3 regions of the Cobetia sp. SIMBA_158 genome follow, and region 2 is predicted to be linked to each of the others. Evidence: predicted binding sites of a transcription regulator. Region 2 holds the regulator's gene; each other region holds the start of a gene.

Region 1 (7,604 bases), on a different contig from region 2:
TGCGCTCGTTCTCTTTCAGGTACTTCTTGCGGATACGGATGTGCAGCGGAGTGACTTCCACCAGCTCATCGGAATCCAGGAACTCGATCGCCTGTTCCAGGGTGAAGCGAATCGGCGGCGTCAGCACGATGTTTTCATCGTTGCCGGTAGAACGCATGTTATCGAGCTTCTTGGCCTTGGTCGGGTTCACGACCAGGTCGTTGGCGCGGTTGTGGATACCGACCAGCATGCCTTCATAGACTTCGGTACCGTGACCGATGATCAGCTTGCCACGTTCCTGCAGGGTGTACAGGGCGTAGGACAGCGCCTTGCCCGGCACCATGGAGATCATGACGCCGTTGCGACGCTCGACGCCTGCGCCTTCCTTCAGATCACCGTAGTGATCGAAGCGGCTGGTCAGGATGCCGGTACCGGAGGTCAGGGTCAGGAACTGACCACGGAAGCCGATCAGACCGCGAGACGGGATGATGAAGTCCAGACGCACACGACCCTTGCCATCCGGGTTCATGTTGGTCAGCTCGCCCTTGCGGTAGCCCAGCTCTTCCATGATGGAGCCCTGGTGCTGCTCCTCACAGTCGATGATGACTTCTTCGTACGGCTCCTGCTTCTTGCCGTCGATTTCCTTGATGATCACTTCCGGACGGCCCACGGCCAGCTCGAAGCCTTCACGACGCATGGATTCGATCAGAACGGAGAGGTGAAGCTCACCACGACCGGAGACGACGAATTTCTCCGGAGTCTCGCCCTGTTCGACGCGCAGTGCGACGTTGTGGATCAGTTCCTGGTCCAGACGCTCACGGATGTTGCGGCTGGTGACGAACTTGCCGTCCTGACCGGCGAACGGAGAGTCATTGACCTGGAAGGTCATGGAGACGGTCGGCTCATCGACGGTCAGCGGCGGCAGCGCCTCGACAGTGGCGGTGTCGCAGATGGTGTCGGAGATCGCGAGGTTCTCGATACCGGTGATGCAGACGATGTCGCCGGCAGTCGCCTTGTCGGTCTGCACGCGGTCCAGACCCATGTGAGTCATGACCTGGCCGATCTTGCCCTTACGGACAGCGCCTTCCTTGGTGATGATGGAAACCTGCTGACCCGGGCTGACGGCGCCGCGCTTGATGCGACCCAGACCGATGACGCCGACGTAGCTGTTGTAGTCCAGTGCGGAGATCTGCATCTGGAACGGACCGTCCAGCTCGACCTTCGGCGGCTCGACGATGTCGACGATGGACTGGAACATCGGGTCCATGGTGTCTTTCAGGTCTTCCGGATCCATACCGGCAATGCCGTTGAGGGCAGAGCAGTAGATGATCGGGAAGTCGAGCTGCTCGTCAGTCGCGCCCAGGTTGTCGAACAGATCGAAGATCTGGTCAACGACCCAGTCAGGACGAGAGCCCGGACGGTCGATCTTGTTGACGACGACGATCGGCTTCAGGCCCTGGGCGAATGCCTTCTGGGTCACGAAGCGAGTCTGCGGCATCGGGCCATCGACGGCATCGACCAGCAGCAGCACGGAATCGACCATGGACATCACGCGCTCGACTTCGCCACCGAAGTCAGCGTGCCCAGGGGTATCCACGATGTTGATGTGGTAGTCATTCCACTGGATCGCGGTGTTCTTCGCGAGAATGGTGATGCCGCGCTCTTTTTCCTGGTCGTTGGAATCCATGATGCGTTCCTGACCCTCGGCCTTGCGGTCCAGGGTGCCAGACTGACTCAGGAGCTTGTCGACCAGGGTAGTTTTACCGTGGTCAACGTGGGCGATGATGGCTATGTTGCGAAGTTTCTCGATCACGACGGGAACCTGTGCGGAAAATGGGCGCTCGCGTACCGGGCGCTTGTGATTTGGGGCGCATTATAGGGGGCATGGCATGCCTCCTGCCAGCATCGTGCATTCACGAGGCGAGTCAGCGAGTGCCTTCAATTGGCCTGAAGTGCCCAAATGGTTGTCTCTCAAGTCTTTTCCGCGCCCTTGTCGCGGATGAAAAAAACTTGTGAGTCGAGGCAAACATGAGGATGAAAGAAAGAAATGACCGCGATGTGATGCTGACGTGATCATCGGATGTGAGCGGAGAAATTCCCGGGATTCAGCGTTTTGCACCAATGTGGAGCAATGGCGTTTTTTGGTGCACTCAAATGATGAATCTGCACTGCGCGGCAAGAATTTTTGCACCTTGTCGGCCCATCTTTGGTCGGGTTTTCGTGCTGCATGCATGAAGATGGTGATGTTTTTTTTCAGCATATTCATGAGCTTACTGAAATGAGCGATGTGGCGTGCGCCATTCTGGCACGCTCGCTGCATTGTTAGAGCATCCTGTCTGATGGCTGGCATAACGACGCCGACCATGAGAGAAAAGGCTTACAAAATAGAGCAATAACCCCAGACAACGCTGACACCAACTGTAACCAGAGCCGCCGGCTCCATCGGAGAATTACCATGGCTGAGAAGACACTTGCCCTGATTGAAGAACACGAAGTCAAGTGGGTTGATCTGCGCTTCACCGACACCAAGGGCAAGGAGCAGCACGTCTCCATCCCGGCGCGTACAGTGGATGAGGAATTCTTCGAGAACGGTCAGATGTTCGATGGTTCCTCCATCGAAGGTTGGAAGGGCATCAACGAATCCGACATGATCCTGATGCCGGACGACGGCACTGCCTTCCTCGACCCGTTCACCGAAGACACCACCCTGGTGCTGCGCTGTGACGTCATCGAGCCGGCCACCATGCAGGGCTATGAGCGTGACCCGCGTTCCGTCGCCAAGCGCGCCGAGGAATTCCTGAAGTCCACCGGTCTGGGCGACACCGCCTTCTTCGGTCCGGAGCCGGAATTCTTCATCTTCGACGAAGTGCACTGGAAGAACGAGATGAACGGTTCCATGTTCAAGATCTCTTCCGAAGAAGGTGCCTGGGCGACCGATTCCACGCCGGAAGGCGGCAACCTGGGTCACCGTCCGCGTCTGAAGGGCGGCTACTTCCCGGTCCCGCCGATCGACAGCTTCCACGATATCCGTGCTGCCATGTGCAACACCCTGGAAGCCATCGGTCAGGAAGTCGAAGTTCACCACCACGAAGTGGCGAACGCCGGCCAGAACGAGATCGGCGTCAAGTTCAACACCCTGGTCAAGAAGGCCGATGAGGTTCAGGAACTCAAGTACGTGATCCACAACGTGGCTCACGCCTACGGCAAGTCCGCGACCTTCATGCCCAAGCCGCTGGTCGGTGACAACGGTTCCGGCATGCACGTTCACCAGTCCTTCTGGAAGGATGGCGACAACCAGTTCGCCGGTGACGAGTACGCGGGTCTGTCCGAAATGGCCCTCTACTACATTGGCGGCATCATCAAGCACGCTCGTGCCCTGAACGCCTTCACCAATGCGTCCACCAACTCCTACAAGCGTCTGGTGCCGGGCTTCGAAGCGCCGGTCATGCTGGCCTACTCTGCCCGCAACCGTTCCGCTTCCATCCGTATCCCGTACACCGCCAGCCCGAAAGGCAAGCGTGTCGAGGCGCGTTTCCCGGATCCGACGGCCAACCCGTACCTGGCGTTCTCCGCGATGCTGATGGCCGGTATCGACGGTATCAAGAACAAGATCCACCCGGGCGACGCGATGGACAAGAACCTCTACGACCTGCCGGCCGAAGAAGCCAAGTCCATCCCGACCGTGGCCGAGAGCCTCGAACAGGCCCTGACCGCGCTGGACGGCGATCGTGAGTTCCTGACCCAGGGCGGCGTCTTCACCGACGACATGATCGATGCCTACCTCGAGCTGAAGGGCGAAGACATCCAGCGCCTGCGCATGGCGACTCACCCGCTCGAATTCGACATGTACTACAGCGTCTAAGTACTGCAACGCCTAAGTACAGCAGCGTCCAAGCGCTGCAGAGGTTGAGGCAGCCATTCGCTAGCCACGCCATCTGACGGAGTGCCTTCCCGGTGAAGGCAAGCCCCGGACGATGACGACAGCAGGGCCATACCGACAGGTGTGGCCCTGTTTTTCGTTGTGGCCCTGTTTTTCATCATGGCCCTGTTTCGTTCTATCTCTTTGCTCTGATCCTTTGCTCTGCCCCTGATCCTTTTCCCTGAGAACGGCCATGCTGCTGACAGATATGCAGGGCGCGGTGGTAGCCTTGCGTGACAGTCAATGCACACAGGCGTCTTGTCGAAGGCCCCAAATGCTGGCATCAACGCGGTAAGCTTTGTAACTTGTTAGCCTTGTCATCAGGCAGCAGGATCGCCTGTCGATAGACCCAACCCGCTGGAGCTGCCTGCGGCTTCTGGCCTCCCATGACTCTCTTCAGGAATCTTCGGATGTGGCCCTTCGTATCCTCCCTGCGCGTCGCGAACCCCGCGACTGACTCGCGTGCACTGCCTGCAGCGCGCCCCGAGCCACTGCAGTGCCTGCTGCTGGCAGCGACGCTGATGCTGTCGAGCCTGTCGTTCGATCTTCAGGCGGCCCAGGTCTATCGTCACGTCGATGCCAACGGCAACGTGGTCTTCAGTGATCAGCCTGCGGGCGGCAGCAAGGTGCAGCTGACGCCGCTCAGCGTGGTGCCGTCGACGGAATCCCTGCCGCCGCGGCGCAGCACGCCGTCGCGCGTGAGTTCTTCCTCATCCAGCGAGAGCACCCGCACCCGGGCGCCTGCGGTGGATGTGGCCTTCCGTGGCTATACCACCTTCACCATCCAGAGCCCGTCCAACGAGGAGACGCTGCAGACCGGGCAGGCGGGCAATCTGGCGGTGCGCCTGGGGATCGAGCCCAAGCTGCGCCCGGAAGACAAGGTGCGCGTGACCGTGGACGGTGCGCCGTCTCAATCCGCCATGCACAGCACCGTCTTCATGGTGCCGGCGCTGGAGCGTGGCAAGCATGTCATCCAGGCGGAGTTGCTGGATTCCACCGGCCGCGTGCGCCAGACCAGCGAGCCGAAGGTGGTCTATGTGCAGCGCGCCAGCGTCAATCTGCCTCGCAACCCCAACAACCCTGCCAATGCTGGCGGTGGCTAGCAGCGTCTGGGCGGCCTTTTTCTTCGCGCGTTTCTCCTTCGCTGACAGGCCGCCTTCGGGCGGCTTTTTCGTGTCTGGGACAGTCGATGTCGGGCCGCCTGGCGGTGAAGCGAGGCAACGCGAGTTCGAGCGCGATTTTTCGTCTGCACCATTTTGGTGCCAATATGAGGGGCCAGAAATGGTTGCACAGCATCGGACGCCGTGTTCTCGGTGCCTGCACCAGACTGGCGCGGTTATTGCAGAACAGGGAGACGTACTGCAGATGGCGAACAAACCCATGCATCAACGACTGCTCGAACACCTGAACACTGCCGTGGTGGTGCTGGACTCACAGCTGCAGATGGTCTGGATGAATCCCGCCGCGGAGACGCTGCTGGCGGTGAGTCTGGTGCGCGTGAAGGGCAGTACGCCCGACAACATGACCGGGCTGGATGACACCCTGATCAATGTGCTGCGCAAGGCGCTGGAGGAGCAGCACCCCTACACCCAGCGTGAGGCCGAGATCATCAACGCGGCCAATGAAGCGCTGACGGTGGATTTCACCGCGACGCCCATCAGCGCCAATGAACTGCTGGTCGAGATAGAACCGCGTGACCGCCTGATGCAGATCTCGCGCGAAGAAGCGCTGATCGCCCGCCAGGAGGCGGTCAAGGTGCTGACGCGTGGTCTCGCGCATGAGGTCAAGAATCCGCTCGGCGGCATTCGTGGCGCCGCCCAGCTGCTCGAACGTGACCTGCCCGAACCGCAGATGGTGGAGTTCACGCGCATCATCATCGAGGAGGTGGACCGCCTGCGTGATCTGGTCGATCGCATGCTCGGGCCGAACCGGCCGCCGCTGCAGGCGCCGGTCAATGTGCATGCGGTGACCGAGCGGGTGCGGGCCTTGCTGCAGGCGGAAGGCAGCGCCATCACCTTGAGCGCCGACTACGACCCGAGCCTGCCGGAGGTGATCGGCGACGAAGGTCAGCTGATCCAGGCGGTGCTCAACATCGCGCGCAATGCCACCCAGGCCCTCAATGAGCAGCCACAGCCCGATTCACCGCAGCCTGACGCCGCTCCCTACGAGATCACGCTGCGGACCCGCGCTCGCCGTCAGTTCACGCTGGGCCATGAGCGCCACCGGCTGGTCTGCGAGCTGGCGATCATCGACAACGGCCCCGGCATTCCGGAGAGCCTGCGCGAGACGCTGTTCTACCCGATGGTCTCGGGGCGCGCCGAAGGCTCAGGGCTCGGGCTGTCGATCGCCCAGGGCATCCTGCACCAGCATCAGGGGCTGATCGAGTGTGACTCGCGCCCCGGCCATACCGAATTCCGATTACTCATTCCGCTAGCCGGCACTTCTGGAGATCACACATGAGCGAGACTGCCCGCGTCTGTATCGTCGATGACGACCGTGCCATTCGCTGGGTGCTGGAGCGCGCTCTGGCACAACCCGACCTCGAGGTGGAAACCTTCGAGCGTGCCGATCAGGCCGAAGCCAGCATCATGCGTCAGTGCCCGGATGTCCTGATCACCGATATCCGCATGCCCGGAACCGATGGTCTCGACCTGATGGCGCGCGTGCGCGAGAAGTACCCGGACCTGCCCGTCATCGTGATGACGGCGCATTCCGACCTCGACAGCGCCGTGGCCTCCTATCAGGGCGGCGCCTTCGAATACCTGCCCAAGCCGTTCGATGTCGATGAAGCGCTGGCGCTGGTACGGCGCGCCGTGGCGCATGCCCGTGAATCCAAGGCGCCCGCCGCCGTGCCGGAAGGGCTGACCAAGGAAATCATCGGCGAAGCGCCGGCGATGCAGGAAGTCTTTCGCGCCATCGGCCGCCTGTCTCAGTCGCATATCACCGTCTTGATCAACGGCGAGTCCGGTACCGGCAAGGAGCGCGTGGCCCAGGCGCTGCATCAGCACTCGCCGCGCGCCGCCAAGCCGTTCATCGCACTCAACATGGCGGCGATTCCCAAGGACCTGATGGAATCGGAGCTGTTCGGCCATGAGAAGGGCGCCTTCACCGGCGCCACGGCGCTGCGCCGCGGGCGCTTCGAGCAGGCCGATGGCGGCACGCTGTTCCTCGATGAGATCGGTGACATGCCCGCCGAGACCCAGACTCGCCTGCTGCGCGTGCTGGCCGATGGCGAGTTCTATCGTGTCGGTGGCATCACGCCGGTCAAGGTCGACGTGCGCATCATCGCCGCGACGCACCAGCACCTGGAAAAGCTGGTCGAGGATGGGCGTTTCCGTGAGGATCTCTTCCACCGCCTCAACGTGATTCGCGTGCATCTGCCGCGCCTGTCGGAGCGCCGCGAAGACATTCCGCGTCTGATGAGCCACTTCCTGGGCGAGGCCGCGCGTGAGCTGTCGACCGAGCCCAAGGTGCTGACGGAGGCCGCGGAGAAACACCTGACGCGCTTCGACTGGCCGGGCAACGTGCGCCAGCTCGAGAACACCTGTCGCTGGCTGACGGTGATGGCCTCGGGGCGTGAAGTGATGATCGAGGACCTGCCGCCGGAGCTGCGCGATGCCAGCGGCACCGAGGCGGCCTCCGGCGATTGGCGTGGTGCCTTCCGCGAGTGGGCGGACCGCGCACTCGCCGCCGGCCACACCCATCT
Region 2 (7,604 bases):
TCGTCGCCAATCCCTGCATGTACGTCGCCTTTCAGGCGCTTCGATTGCGTGGAGCAAGCGGCGTTCCGGGAGGTTCTCCGGGTGTCATCCAGGTGCAATGCGCGCAAAAGTGACTTTAAAAACATGCGATTGACGGTGAATGACGCTGCCGGAACGGCGGTTTTTTACCGTCATCCTGCGCGCCGTCATGGCCCATGACGGGCAATTGATGAGCGGTTGACGGCATGACAGAGCGTACGACAGGCGTACCGCTACCCGCGAAGTCAGAGGCTGATGAGCGGAAAATCCAGCGCTTGAGGTTGGCGGCGGCTGCCATTGTGGAGGTGAAAGCAGGGCATGGCAGCCGCAGGTGACGCGTCAGGCCAGACGCTTGCGCTCGCTGGAGGAGGGGATGCCCATCGCTTCGCGATACTTGGCCACGGTACGGCGTGCGACCTCGATGCCATCGCTGGCGAGCAGGTCGACCAGCCGCGAGTCGGAGAGAGGCTTGCGGGCCGGCTCTTCCGCGATCAGCTTGCGGATGCGGGCACGAATGGCGGTGCTTGAGTGGGCGTCGCCACTGCCGCTGCCACCGACCTGGCTCGAGAAGAAGAACTTGAGCTCGAAGACGCCGCGTGGGGTGTGGATGTACTTCTGGGTCGTGACCCGCGAGATGGTCGATTCGTGCATCTCGACCACTTCGGCGATGTTGGCCAGAATCAGCGGCTTCATGCCTTCCTCGCCTTGCTCGAGGAAATCGATCTGGCGTGCCATGATCTCGCGGCCGACCTTGAGCAGGGTGTCATTGCGTGATGACAGGCTCTTCATCAGCCAGCGCGCTTCCTGCAGGTTGTCCTTGAGGAAGGTGTTGTCGGCGGACTTGTCGGCACGCTTGATCAGTGCGGCGTATTCCGGCTGGATGCGCAGCTTGGGCAGCGCTTCCGGGTTGAGCTCGACCTGCCAGCCATGGCGGGTATGGCGCACCAGCAGATCTGGGATCACGTAATCGCTGGCGGGCTCGCCCCAAGCGGATGCCGGACGCGGATCGAGCGCACGCACCAGACGAATGACGTGATCCAGCTCGTCATCGTCAAGGCTCAGGCGGCGCTTGAGCAGCTTGCGATCATCGTTGCCCAGTGCCTCGAGGAATTGACGTACCAGGCGGCGCGCCTGCGCCAGCAGCGGCAGGTCATCCGGCAGCAGTGCCAGTTGCAGCAGCAGGCATTCGCGCAGATCACGGGCGAAGACGCCGGTCGGGTCGAACTGCTGCAGACGCAGCAATACCTGCTCGAGTTCGGAGGCCTTGAGGCCGGGCAGGCCCTGGCCGCGCAGGCCATCGACCAGCTCGTCGAGTGACAGGCTCAGATAGCCGGCACCGTCGACGGCATCGATCAGGCTCTCCGCCATCTGGCGTTCACGGCCATCGAGGTCGGTCATCGCCAGCTGCCAGCGCAGGTGGTCCTGCAGGCTCTCGACACTGGTATTGCGATCGAAGTCCGGCCCTTCTTCACTCCCGCTGCCACTGCCGGAGCTGGTCAGGCTACCGGCGTGGTCCTGGTAGAGGTCCGACCAGTCACTGTCGAGGGGGTATTCCTCGGGAATCTCGCTCGAGGAGTCGGCAGTGGAGATCTCGCTTGAATCCTGTGTCTCGACGACATCCAGCGACTCGTAGTCCTCGTCGAGCTCCAACATGGGGTTGGACTCGAGGGCTTGCTGAATCTCCTGACGCAGGTCGAGCGTCGACAGCTGCAGCAGCTGGATCGCTTGCTGGAGCTGCGGCGTCATGGTCAGCGAGGTGCCGAGGCGGAGTTGCAGGGTGGGTTTCATGGAGTCAGTCAATTCACGGCAAAGGAACGTGCTTACTACGCTATACCGTGACTTGGGGCACTGACAAGTGGTTGCCGTGAATATTAAAGCAACTTGCATGCCATGTTTCCACCAAGGTGGTATGGACGTCATGCATGCGTCTGATGTCAGACATGAAAAAGCCGCTACGCGATAAAATCACGCAGCGGCTTTCGAAGCTTTTACCTCGCGAGGACTCAGCGCAGCCGCAGTCCCTAGAGCTTGAACTCGTGGCCCAGGTAGACGTCGCGCACCTGCTGGTTGGCCAGGATGGAGTCTGCATCACCGTGGGCGATGATCTGGCCATCGCCGACGATATAGGCGGTGTCACAGATATCGAGTGTCTCGCGCACGTTGTGGTCGGTGATCAGCACGCCGATGCCACGGTCGCGCAGTTGGCGCACGATGCTCTTGATCTCGCCCACCGAGATGGGGTCGACGCCGGCGAAGGGCTCATCGAGCAGCACGAAGTCCGGCTCGGTGGCCAGTGCACGGGCGATCTCGACCCGACGACGCTCGCCACCGGACAGGCTCATACCGGCACTGGCGCGGATGTGCGTGATGCTGAATTCCTCGAGCAACTCTTCAAGGCGTGCCTTGCGGCCATTGCGATCCAGGTCCTTGCGGGTCTCCAGGATCGCCATGATGTTGTCGGCCACCGACAGCTTGCGGAAGATCGACGCTTCCTGCGGCAGATAGCCGATGCCGGCGCGTGCACGCTGATGCATGGCGGCAGCGGAGAGGTCCTTGTCATCGATGGAGACGTTGCCGGCATCGGCGCGCACCAGTCCGACGATCATGTAGAACGAGGTCGTCTTGCCGGCGCCGTTGGGGCCCAGCAGGCCGACGATGTCGCCCTGGCGGATCTCCAGCGAGATGTCCTTGACCACCTTGCGGCCCTTGTAGGCCTTGGCCAGATGGCGAGCGCTCAGCGTACGCGGAGTAGCAGCAGTCATGACTCAGTTTTCCTTGCTGGCATTGGCGCCGCGTGGCGTCAGAGTCATGTGCACGCGACCGCCTTCGGTCTGCTGTGCCGTCTTGCTGTTGTTGGCGTTCACCTGGCGCTTGTCGAGGAAGTACTCCACGTAGCCGCCTTCGAAGGTGTCATCGCCTTTCTCGAGACGCGCGTTGCCGACCAGCTCCACGCGGCGCTCCAGTGCATGGTAGCGGATGGTGTCGGCCCAGCCCTTGACCAGCTTCTCGTCGGGTGCGGGTTGCTGTTCCAGGTAGGCACGCTTGCCGGTGGCCTTGACCAGCGAGATCTCGCCGCTGCCGGCGCGGCTGATATCGACGCGGCTGGCATCGAGTTTCATGCTGCCCTGGCGCATCTCCACCTGGCCGGTGTAGGTGGCGGTACCGGCCTTGTCATCGAGCGACAGGGCGTCCGCGGCGATGTTGATCGGCTGGCTGGCATCGCTGTCCAGCGCCATGGCGGCCGGGGCGAAGGTGGACATGCCCAGTGCCAGGCAGAGCGCCATGACACCGCTGTTGAGGGTCTGGCGACAGGCCGTCAAGGGCTTGCGAGTCGTGGAAGTCATGGTGGCTCCTTGGCATGACGGGGTCGCCGCCCGAGCAATGATGCCATCGAGCGGCAGAGAAGAAGGTGTTGCGGCGCGGGTCATGGCGTGAAGGCCAGCCCGGCGGATTCATTCACCGCTGGCAGGCGCTGCCTCGAAGGTGCTGTTGACGCGCCCATCATCGGAGGTGGTGCTGTCGGCGCCCGAGTCGATGCGCTCGGCTTCCTTGCTGGCCTCGCTCTGGCCTGTGCCGGGTTGCAGGACGCTGCGAACACGGCCCTGCAGCACGGCGGAATCCTGTGAGAGGTCGGCGCTGAAGCTGTCGCTTTCGACATGCTGGCCATTCTGGGTGATCACGACCGGCACGTCACTCCAGGCGCGATTCTGATCACGGCTGTAGTGCAGGACATCGGTATCGAGGGTCCAGCGGTCATCGGGCTGGCGCAGTCTGGCATCACCCTTGAGGGTGAAGGTGTCGCCGCCGGCGCTCAACACGCCACTGTCACCCGTGGCATACCAGCGGCGGTCTTCACTGTCGTTGGTGCGAATCTTCGGGGTCTGCGCCCGGGTCACGTCATCGCCTGGCGTGTGCTCGATATGCGGCGAGGTCATGGACTGGATCGCCACGCCGCGTGCATCGAAGCGTGTCATGTCTGCCCCGTCGAGATAGTAATCCGGCTCACTGCTGTCGACCTCGACATTGACGGTCGATTCCAGGCTGTTGCGCTGCTCGATCAGCGCCAGCACGCCACCGACGAGCAGCAACAGCAGCATCAGCCAGAGACGCGGAGAAGGGCGGGGCAGACGTAACATCAGGGACGCGACTCCTGCAGGTAGGTATCCAGCACCGAGGCCCAGTGGCCCTGTGCCTTGAGCAGCAGATCACAGAGCTCGCGCACGGCGCCATCGCCGCCCTGGCGTGAGGTGACCCAGTTGGCCTCGCTCATCACGTAGGCCATGGCGTTGGGCACGCTGACGCCGAGACCGACACGACGAATGGCCTCGCGGTCCGGCAGGTCATCGCCACAATAGGCGACTTCTTCCAGCTCGATCCCGTGCTCGCGGCACAGGTCGGTCAGCGCGACCAGCTTGTCTTCACGGCCCTGGATGACATCCTGAATGCCCAGTTCCTTGGCGCGACGCTCGACCATCGGCGAGCTGCGGCCGGTGATCAGCGCGACGCGAACGCCACTGCGCAGCACCAGCTTGAGGCCATGACCGTCCTGGACGTGGAAGGACTTGGTCTCGACGCCATTGGCATCGTAGTGCAGACGGTTGTCGGTGAGCACGCCGTCGACATCCAGCGCCAGCAGACGCACGCGGCGTGCGCGGTCGATGATGTCCTGCGGATATTCTTCGCTCAGGGAATTCGTGTCGCTCATGGTCTTTCTCCTCGCACTCCGTGCATGCTTGACGCTGTCCTGTGAACGGCGCTGATGGGCGTTGAGCGGTGGCGTCTTGCCGGGACGATCTGCCGTCGAACAGAGACAGCGAACGCCCGCGGGAGTTCAGATCACGCCGCTGGCCAGCAGGCCGTGCATATGGATGGCTCCGATGGGGTGCTCATCCTCGTCACAGACTACCAGAACGCTGATGCGGTTTTCTTCCATGATGCGCACCGCTTCGGCGGCCAGCATGCTGGCGCGCACGGTCTTGCCGCCACGGGTCATGACATCATCGACCTTCAGTGCGCGCAGATCGCCGTGCTGGTCGAGGGTGCGGCGCAGGTCACCATCGGTATAGACGCCGACCAGGTGGTCGTCATCATCGATCACGCAGGTGAAGCCCATGCCCTGACGCGTGATCTCGAGCAGCGCATCGCGCAGCGGGCTGCCGAGCGCCACGCGCGGCAGGGCGTCGCCATGATGCATCACGTCCTGGACCCGCAGCAGCAGGCGTCGACCCAGGCTGCCGCCCGGGTGGGAAAGGGCGAATTCCTCGGCAGTGAAGCCGCGGGCCTCCAGCAGTGCCACCGCCAGGGCGTCGCCCATCACCAGCGCAGCGGTGGTCGAGGCGGTCGGTGCCAGATTCAGCGGGCAGGCTTCCTGGGCGACGCTGGTGTCCAGATGCGCCTCGGCGTCACGCGCCAGGGTCGAGCCGGGTTTGCCGGTCATCGAGACCAGCGGGGTGCCCATGCGCTTCAAGAGCGGCAGCAGCGCCGTGACTTCGGCGGTCTCCCCGGAGTTGGACAGCGCCAGCACCACATCGGCCGGCGTGATCATGCCCAGGTCACCATGGCTGGCTTCACCGGGGTGGACGAAGAAGGCCGGCGTGCCGGTGCTGGCCAGGGTGGCGGCGATCTTGCTGGCGACATGGCCGGATTTGCCCATGCCGGTGACGATGACGCGGCCCTTGGTGGCCAGCATCAGCTGACAGGCGCGGTCGAAGTCGTCATCGAGATGGCTTTCGAGCGCGGCGATGGCCGCTTCCTCAATGGCGAAGGTGCGGCGGGCGCTGGCGCGAAAATCCGCCTGGCTGGCCGGAGTCTCATCGGCGACGGACTGGCTGGCGGCGGTCTGACTTGAAGCAGAAGTGCCAGGCGTGGTGGCGTGCGGGGTGCTGGAAGGCTCGGTCATGATCGAATTGTTGCCTGTGGTTGGCCAGGGCTCAAACCGCGCGGAAAGGGCGTGTCATTCCGCGCGGCGGCGTGGCAAACGATGATGAAGACGCTGCCGTCAGCGAGTCAGGCTGATGGCAAGCCAGGCCGTGTAGGCCAGATAGCAGGCGAGCAGGATAACACCTGGGCCGCGACCGATGCGCCCACGGCGCTGCCAGATGAGCAGCGCGGCCAGCAGCAGCGTCAGCCCCAGCATCACCGGATAGTCGCGGCTGATGGCGCTACCATCCACCGGGCCCGGCGCCAGCAGGCCCGGCACGGGCAGCACGGCGAGGATGTTGAACAGGTTGGAACCGATGACGTTGCCGATGGCGATGTCGTGATGGCGCTTGAGGGCGCTGGCCACGCTGGCGGCCAGCTCCGGCAGGCTGGTACCGATGGCGATCACGGTCAGGCCGATGATCAATTCCGGCACGCCGAGTGCCTGGGCGATGTCGGTCGCTCCCCACACCAGCGCACGCGAGCTGGCGATCAGCACCGCCAGCCCGACCAGCAGCCAGAAGATGGCGCGTCCGGTGCTCATCTCGGGCACGTCATCCTGGCTTTCCGCCTCGCTCGGCGAATCGACCTTGAACAGCCACACCAGCGTGAAGACCAGCAGGGCCAGCAGCAGGATGCCATCGAGACGCTCGAGCCCGCTGTTGGACAGCGCATAACCGCCAAGCGCCGTGGCCGCCAGCAGCAGCGGCAACTCGCGGCGCACCAGCCCGAAATGCACCGGAATCGGGGCGATCAACGCCGTGACGCCGAGTACCAGGCCGATATTGGCGATGTTGGAGCCCAGCGCATTGCCGGTCGCGATATCCGGAGTGCCATCAAGAGAGGCCATGATGGAGACGACGATCTCGGGGGCAGAGGTGCCGACGGAGACGATCGTCATCCCGATCAGCAGCTTGCTCATCCCGGCGCGCCACGCAGTGGCCGCGGCTCCTTCGACGAAGCGATCAGCACTCCAGACAAGACCAATCAGGCCGATGACGACTGCAAGGATGGGATATAGCATCAGAACTCTCGGGGCAGGGGGCAGGGCGGTGGCGTATCGCCGGGAACCGCGCCATTAAACGCATCCCCCCAATCCTTTGCAAGACAGCGGCCATGTTCCCATTGTCGAGCCTCTTGCCGAGCGCTTTGTTGAGCGCGTCACCACCCGCGGCACGGCTCTGTTGCCTTGATGAGACTGGCGGCACAGGGGTGGGTTCGGATACGATGTTCGCTAACTAACTTGATCCTTGGATCCCATGACTCGGACATTCGACCTGTTCACGAGCCGACAGCGTGTAGCTCGTCACGGCGAAGGTCCCTCACAGCGGATGCTTCTATGACTGATTTGCCCGGTCAGACCGCAACCCGGACGGGTGCGGACGGCCAGGATGCGCAGGCTTCTTCACGCGGCGCGGCAGGCGAGATCAATCTCGATGACGCCCTGATTCGTGTCGAAGGCCTGCGGTTCACCCGTGGAGAGCGCGAGATATTCTCCGGCATCGACCTCAAGATCCCGCGCGGCAAGATAACCGCCATCATGGGGCCTTCCGGTACCGGCAAGACGACACTGCTCAAGTTGATCGGCGGTCAGTTGACGCCCTCGGCGGGGCGCGTCGAGATCGCCGGCTTGCACGTGCATGGCCTGTCGCGGCGCGAGCTGTTTC
Region 3 (7,604 bases), on a different contig from region 2:
CCGTTCCATGCGCGCATGGCGACGCTGCAGATCGACGGTGGCAAGAAGGACAAGCTGCGTCCCGGCGACATCCTCGGCGCGCTGACCGGTGACGGCGGCCTGGAAGGCAGCAAGATCGGCAAGATCAAGGTACTGGCGCGGACCACCTTCCTCGCCGTGGAGCGTGATGTCGCCAAGTCGGCACTCACCCAGCTGATGAACGGCAAGCTCAAGGGGCGCTCCTTCCGCGCGCGTCGTCTCAAGAGCTGAGGCGGGCAGCGTCGCTGACGTGCCTGACCGGTAGCGGCGAGAAGCCTGAGAGGGACTGAACCAGGCTTTTCATCTGCCATGCGACCTTGATATCACCCCAAGCGATGCCCGCCACCACGGCGGGCATCGTGCTTTTTGAGCAGCAGATTGACGCTCGCAGCCGCTGCGGGCGGTGGCTAAGCTTGAGGTAACGTCCCTGACCATCAGGGCGCTGATTCGGTACCTCGTGATGACTGCCAACGCCGTTGATAATCTTCGCATTCGTGAAGAACGTCTCATTGATCATGAGCGCATCTACCGCATTCATGAATCCGTCTTTGCCGGCCATCGTGAAGCGCGCCTGGGTGATAGATTGCGTCGAGGCAATCTGGCGCAGATCTCGCTGGTGGCCGAGCGTGTCACCGACCCGGAGACGGGCCGCCACCTCAGTGAAGGTGAGGGCGGCCTGCTGGGGCATGTGATGGTGTCGCGGGTGGAGCTTTCCGGCTACCCGGACCGCGTGCTGATGGCGTTGGCGCCGCTGGCGGTGCTGCCCCAGCATCAGCGTCACGGCATCGGCAAGCGACTGGTGATCTCGGCGGTCAAGCGCTGTCGGCTGCTGGGGGCGGGGGCCGTGGTGGCGGCAGGCCATGCAGATTTCTATACCCACCTGGGCTTTCATCCGGCGTGTCATTACGGGCTCTACTGCCATCATGACGACGTGCCGGGCTCCTTCGTCGCCTTCGAGCTGCTGCCGGACTATCTGGAGGGGCTGGGCGGTGAAGTGCAGTTTCCCGATACCTTCTCTGAGCTGGGTATCTGAGCAGCCTTGCGCGGGTGTCCTGAACAGCCCTGAGCGATTGGTTTTGATCAGCAACAGGCAACTCGGCGTTGCGTGACCCTTGAAACGGCAAGGCTCCCGCTCCATGTCATGGGTAACACCACGTGGCAGCCTGTGTGTGATGGCAGCTGTCGCGTCATTCCGACCGATGATTCAAGGAGAGACATCATGAAGCTCAAGACTCTGGGTAGTTCGCTGATGATTGCCATGCTCGGTCTCGGTGGCCTGTCGCTCGCCGGTTGCGAGGACGAAGGCCCGATGGAGAAGGCCGGTGAGAAGATGGACAACGCCGTCGAGGAAGCCGGCGATAGCGTCGAGAACGCCACCGATAGCTGAGGCTTGGCTGTCAGCGCTGCGATGAGTCCCCGCTGACCTGAGCTGTCATCAGACACAAGAAGGCCCCGCCTCCCATGAGGCGGGGCCTTCTTGTGTCTGGCTCGGGGAGAAGGAAATCCGCTTATGCCGAGGCGGGCTGCTGCTCGCTCTGTTGCTTACGGTCCGCGACGGCGGCGTCGTAGGCGCGGCTTTCCTCGGCTTCGGTGGCAGCGCTGAAGCGCACCAGCAGCGCGAACAGCGAGATCACGATCACGCCCATGCCCAGGTACATCAGGCCTTCCTGGTAGGTCAGCTCCTCACTGCGGAACAGGAAGCCCGCGGCGACAGCGCCCGCGTTGCCGCCCGCACCGACGATACCGGCGACCGCGCCGAGCGCCTTGCGATTGACGAAGGGTACGATGCCGAAGGTCGCGCCTTCCGCCATCTGCACGAAGAGGCTGAAGACCAGCATGATGCCGATGGCCACCGCGAGGGTTTCCATCTGGGCGAAGCCGACCAGCGCGACGCCTTCACACAGCAGCGCGATGAACAGCCAGCGCACGCGGCCCTTGAGGCCGGACTGGCGGGCGAACAGGTCGGAGAACACGCCGCCCAGGGTGCGGGCGAACAGGTTCATCAGGCCGAACAGCCCTGCGATGAGACCGGCGGTGGCAAGATCGAGATCGAAGTGATCGAAGAAGTAGATGGCGGCGACGTTGTTGATGGTCAGCTCGACCCCGAAGCAGGCGCCATAGACGAGGAACAGGGCCCAGACGCGAATGTCGCGTGCCGCCGCGCCGAAGGTGGCGCGCATGCTGTATTCCTTCTCGGCCTTGGGCAGCTCACCACGCTCACGCAGCTCGCTGAAGTTGCCGTCCGGCGCATCCTGGGTGAAGAAGTAGTAGGCGATACCGGTCAGGAACAGCACGATGCCCGGCACGACCATCGCCAGACGCCAGCCCAGGGTCTGCTCGACGCCCAGCATCAGCAGGCCGGCCATCACCAGCGGCATCAGCATCTGGGTGGTGCCGCCGCCCAGGTTGCCCCAGCCCGCGGTGGTGGCGTTGGCGGTGCCGACCACGTTGGGGCCGAACATCACGGAGGTGTGGTACTGGGTGATGACGAAGGAGGCGCCGATGGCACCGATGGCCAGACGGGCCAGGAAGAAGGATTCGAAGCTGTCGGCGAAGCCGATGCACATCACCGGCAGCGAGCCGAGGCACAGCAGCCAGGTGTAGGCCTTGCGTGGCCCGATGCGATCACACAGCACGCCGATGGCGAGGCGCACGATCACCGTGATGGCGACGGAGGCGATGATGGTGTTGCCGATCTGGGTCTTGGTCAGGCCAAGGTCGTCACGCACCACGGCCATCAGCGGCGCGATGCCGAACCAGCCGAAGAAGCAGACGTGGAAGGCGAACCACGACATGTGGAAGGCGCGCATTTGCGGAGTGTTGAAGCTGAACAGCCGGATGCGGCTGGCCTTGTTGCGGATATCCATGAGTGGGCTCCTGATTCAGCGTCGGTGCCGGGCACGAAGTCAGGTGTGCTCGGCGAGTGGTCGAACGGCTGTGAATGAACGACAGCGAGGGCGCCTCGTCATTGAGGGGCCTGGTTCGACGCACTCGTACTCCGAAGAGCCTGGTCCACGTCATGGATAGCGATGGCAGCAGTCGGTGATGCCATGGTTGCCGGCAGCAGAGCGTCTGTGCGGCAAGTGACAGGAACAAAGCAAGTAGCGCGCCAGTTGCGGGGGTGTGGGCGGGACAAGTCCCAGAAGATCAATGGCTTGGCGAGGGCGGTGGGTTGGCGCGCGCAGGCGGTGTCCCGGGCTGGATGCGCGCTCGATGCGCGCTGGCGGTGCGTCAGCAAGGCGCGAGGTACCAGTCTGGCGCACGCGACTGGCGCTGGGAGGGTCGGGACGGCGCGTGCCTCATTGCAGTGCAGCGACGCTTTCGGCTCGGCCGCTCTGAAGGCCTTTGGCCACAGGGTTGCACCAGATTGCGGCACGAATCCTGCTTGGGTGTACGGCAAGTCTCATGCCCGACCCAAGGAAACCTGACATGCCCGTGACCGTGCTGATCGTCGATGTCCGCAGTGAGCGCTCCGCCGCGCTGGAGCAGGCGCTATTGAGCGCTGGCTTCGAGGTGGCGCTGCGCGTTGACGAGCACGAGGACCTGCACGCGCTGGTCGAGCAGCATCAGCCCGATGCGGTGATCATCGACGCCGACCTGCCCAGCCGCGACACCCTGGAACATCTCGGCCAGCTGGGGCGACGCTATCCCAAGCCGATGATCATGCTGGCCAGTGAAGATGCCCCGGACCTCGTGCGTGAGGCGGCCGGCGCCGGTGTCTCGGCCTATGTGGTGGACCACGTCATGCCAGCGATGGTGCGCAGCATGGTCGAGGTCGCCATCACCAGCTTCGAGGCGCACCGTGCGCTCAAGGGGGAGCTCAACCGCACCCAGACCACATTGGTGCAGCGGCGCAGCGTCGATCGCGCCAAGGCCGTGGTGATGGAGACGCGCGGGCTCAGTGAAGATGCCGCCTACCAATACCTGCGCAAGACCGCCATGAACCGGCGCCTGGCCCTGCATGAGCTGGCCGATGAGCTGCTCAAGGCCGCGCGTCGGCGCTGAGCCGGTCGCCGTACTGTCCTTCTCTCTCGATCGTTCAAGAGGTGTGCGTGATGCCCACAGATGTACCCCTGAATGGCCATCAGCTGACGCTGGGCCTGATGCCACTCAATGATGCCGCGCCCTTCGTGGTCGCTGAGCAGTTGGGGCTTTTCCGCGAGGAGGGGCTGGCGGTGACACTCAAGTGGCAACCCTCGTGGGCGGCGTTGCGTGATGACCTGCAGACCGGTGTGCTGCAGGGTGCGCAGATGCTGGCGCTGATGCCGCTGACCTCGACCCTGGGCCTGGATGGCCGCGCCACGCCGGTGATCAGTGCCATGACGCTCAATCTGGGTGGCAACTCCATCACGCTGTCGCGCGCGCTGATGGCCACCCTCGGCGAGGACGGCCACGACCTCTCCAGTCCGTTGCAGGTCGCGAAGGCGCTGGCGGCGCATGTGCACGAGCGCAAGCAGCGCGGCGAGCCACTGCTCAAGCTGGCCAGCGTGCACCCGTTCTCTTCGCATCGTTATCTGTTGCGCTACTGGCTGGCGGCGGGCGGCATCAACCCGGACCGCGACGTCGAGATGCGCGCCGTGGCGCCGCCGCTGATGGCGGCGCAGCTGGCCAGCGGTGCGCTGGATGGCTTCTGTGTCGGTGAGCCCTGGAACAGTCTGGCGGCGGCGCAGGGCATGGGGCAGGTGGTGGCGGGCAGTCACGATATCTGGCGCTTCGGGCAGGAAAAGGTGCTGGGCGTGCGCGAGGACTGGGCGGAGCAGCATCCGCTGGCGCATCAGGCGCTGATTCGCGCGCTGCTCAATGCCTGCGCCTGGCTGGACCGCCCCGGCAATCGGGCCAGAGCCGCCGAGTGGCTGCATGACGAGGGCATGCCGGAGGTGCCGATGAGCGTGGTGACGCGCGGACTGGAAGATGTCGATGTCGAGCAGTCGGTGGACGAGTTTCAGCAGCACAATCCCGGCTGGACCATCTTCCATCGCTATGCGGCCAACTTCCCGTGGCGTTCCCAGACGCGCTGGTACATCGCCCAGATGCAGCGCTGGGGGCATCTGCAGGGCTTCAATGACGAGGATCTCGAGGCGACGCTGACACGTTGTGTACGCCCGGATCTCTACCGCACGGCGGCCCGCAAGCTGGGCATGGTGGTGCCGGTGGCGGATGAGCGCAGTGAAGGCACGCATCCGGCGCCCTGGTGGCTGAGCGGCGAGGCGGGCCAGGTGCCGATGCCGGCGGATGGCTTCATCGATGGCGCGGTCTTCGAGTGATGTCGCGGGCGCGGTTCTTGCCGGTCCGCGCTGGCGCGGGATTGCACAGCACTTGCAGAGAAGTCGCCATCTCCTTTGCCGGATGACAGGGCAAACCTGACGGCTCAGACATGTTGGCAGTGCGGTTGTGATATTCTCATCGCACTGCCAGCACCGCGTCAGGGGATCGCATGACCACTCGCAAGTCTCAGATTCGCAAGGATAATGTCGGCCGCATCCTGCTCGCCGCCGAAAAGATCTTCGCTCTCAAGGGCTATGTCGGCGCCAGCATGGTCGATATTGCCGCCGAGGTAGAGCTGCCCAAGTCCAATCTGCATTACTACTTCAGCACCAAGGAAGCGCTGTATCGCGCGGTGCTCGATGGCCTGTTGGCGCTGTGGAAGGAAGATGCGCTGTGCTTCGAGGCCTACGACGACCCGCAGCTGGTGCTCTCCACCTACATTCGCGCCAAGATGATGCACTCGCGCCAGCGCCCCTATGGCTCCAAGGTGTGGGCCAGCGAGATCATGCAGGGCGCGCCGGTGTTGGGCGAAGAGCTGACGGTGTGGCTCGACGAGTGGGCCGAGATGAAGAAGTCACGCCTGCGCCAGTGGATCGGCGAGGGCCGCATCGACAACGTCGATGCCTCCGCCTACCTGTACATGATCTGGGCCAGCACCCAGCACTACGCCGACTTCGATCATCAGATCGCGGTGCTCAATCAGGGCAAGGCGCTGAGTGATCGGGAATTCGAGCAGGCGGTGCAGAACGTGACTCGGGTGCTGCTGAAGGGCGTCGGTTTGTCCGCCTGAGCCAGCAGGTGGCTTCATGATTTAATTATCATGAAGCTAATCATCGTCATCATTGCTGGATCATCAAGACAATGAAGAAGGGGCTGCCATTGCTGGCAGCCCCTTTTTTTGGTTCCCATCTATTGCTAGCTGCGCCCCGCGATCGGAGGAGCACCAGACGATCAGGCCGCGCGATGCGGATTGCGCGGGTCCTCCATCCAGTTCATGTACGGCTTGCCGGTGTCCTGCACTTCCATGGTGATGCAGTCCTCGACCGGGCAGGTGATCTCGCACAGGTTGCAGCCCACGCAGTCGGCGTCCTTCACCTCATAGCGGGCGGTGCCGTTGTCCTTGGCCAGATGCATGATGGCCTGGTGTGAGGTGTCCTCGCAGGCGATATAGCAGCGTCCGCAGCCGATGCACTTGTCCTGGTCGATGCGGGCGATCACCTGATAGTTCATGTCCAGCTGCTTCCAGTCGGTGGTGTTGGGCACCGCCGCGCGCGAGAACTCGTCGATACGCTGATAGCCCTTGCTGTCCATCCAGCGTCCCAGGCCGTCCTTCATCTCCTCGACGATACGGAAGCCATGCAGCATCGCCGCCGTGCACACCTGCACGCTGCCCGCGCCGAGGGCGATGAATTCCGCCGCATCTTCCCAGTTGGAGATGCCGCCGATGCCGGAGATCGGCAGGTTTGCGGTTTCTGGTGTGCGCGCTATCTCGGCCACCATGTTCAGTGCGATGGGCTTCACGGCGCTGCCGCAATAGCCGCCGTGGGTGCTGCGGTCGCCGACGATGGGATGCGCGACCATGCGGTCGAGATCCAGGTGGGTGATGGAGTTGATGGTGTTGATCAGCGAGACGGCATCGGCGCCGCCACGCCAGGCGGCCTTGGCCGGTTCACGCACGTCGGTGATGTTGGGCGTCAGCTTGACGATCACCGGCAGCGAGCTGTAGGTCTTGCACCAGCGCGTGACCTGCTCGACATACTCCGGCATCTGGCCCACCGCCGCGCCCATGCCGCGTTCCGGCATGCCGTGGGGGCAGCCGAAGTTGAGTTCGATGCCGTCACAGCCGGTGGCTTCGACCTGCGGCAGGATGGTCTTCCAGGCCTCTTCCTCGCACGGCACCATCAGCGAGACGATCAGCGCGCGGTCCGGCCAGTCCTTCTTGACCTGGGTGATCTCGCGCAGGTTGATCTCCAGCGAACGGTCGGTGATCAGCTCGATGTTGTTGAAGCCGCTGACCTCGCCATTCGGGCCATAGTGCGCCGAGTAGCGGGAGGAGACGTTCACCGCGGCCGGGTCTTCGCCGAGGGTCTTCCAGACCACGCCACCCCAGCCGGCCTCGAAGGCGCGTACCACGTTGTAGGCCTTGTCGGTGGGCGGGGCGCTGGCCAGCCAGAAGGGGTTGGGGGCACGGATGCCGGCGAAGTTGACCGACAGATCGGCCTTGTAGCTGGCGACGTGATCGCCGCTTGATCCAGCACCTGCCGGGCGGGCGTTGTCATCATTGAGCGGGGTATGAATGGTCATCAGGCGGCCTCCACCTT

Evidence for each region. Region 2 encodes sigma-54, which starts transcription at its own class of promoters, with help from an activator protein. Its sites were predicted from a motif close to TGGCACNNNNNTTGCTNT; they were not measured.
Region 1: the regulator sigma-54 is predicted to act here: its motif matches at 2,283-2,300, upstream of glnA (glutamate--ammonia ligase).
Region 3: the regulator sigma-54 is predicted to act here: its motif matches at 3,113-3,130, upstream of R2R70_RS10930 (NarK family nitrate/nitrite MFS transporter).

The regions. Positions count from the first base shown of each region.
Region 1 covers NZ_JAWJYL010000005.1:304,273-311,876, forward strand. Annotated here, with positions in the region: gene typA (translational GTPase TypA) at 1-1,792, opposite strand, end outside; gene glnA (glutamate--ammonia ligase) at 2,435-3,841, shown strand; gene R2R70_RS10705 (DUF4124 domain-containing protein) at 4,309-5,001, shown strand; gene glnL (nitrogen regulation protein NR(II)) at 5,264-6,358, shown strand; gene ntrC (nitrogen regulation protein NR(I)) at 6,355-7,604, shown strand, end outside.
Region 2 covers NZ_JAWJYL010000001.1:59,383-66,986, forward strand. Annotated here, with positions in the region: gene R2R70_RS00250 (RNA polymerase factor sigma-54) at 358-1,806, opposite strand; gene lptB (LPS export ABC transporter ATP-binding protein) at 2,040-2,780, opposite strand; gene lptA (lipopolysaccharide transport periplasmic protein LptA) at 2,784-3,362, opposite strand; gene lptC (LPS export ABC transporter periplasmic protein LptC) at 3,471-4,154, opposite strand; gene R2R70_RS00270 (KdsC family phosphatase) at 4,154-4,723, opposite strand; gene R2R70_RS00275 (KpsF/GutQ family sugar-phosphate isomerase) at 4,850-5,917, opposite strand; gene R2R70_RS00280 (calcium/sodium antiporter) at 6,017-6,961, opposite strand; gene R2R70_RS00285 (ABC transporter ATP-binding protein) at 7,277-7,604, shown strand, end outside.
Region 3 covers NZ_JAWJYL010000006.1:9,796-17,399, forward strand. Annotated here, with positions in the region: gene dbpA (ATP-dependent RNA helicase DbpA) at 1-249, shown strand, start outside; gene R2R70_RS10915 (hypothetical protein) at 239-577, opposite strand; gene R2R70_RS10920 (GNAT family N-acetyltransferase) at 602-1,051, shown strand; gene R2R70_RS10925 (hypothetical protein) at 1,238-1,405, shown strand; gene R2R70_RS10930 (NarK family nitrate/nitrite MFS transporter) at 1,527-2,885, opposite strand; gene R2R70_RS10935 (ANTAR domain-containing response regulator) at 3,448-4,023, shown strand; gene R2R70_RS10940 (CmpA/NrtA family ABC transporter substrate-binding protein) at 4,074-5,282, shown strand; gene R2R70_RS10945 (TetR/AcrR family transcriptional regulator) at 5,453-6,073, shown strand; gene preA (NAD-dependent dihydropyrimidine dehydrogenase subunit PreA) at 6,235-7,587, opposite strand; gene R2R70_RS10955 (NAD(P)-dependent oxidoreductase) at 7,587-7,604, opposite strand, start outside.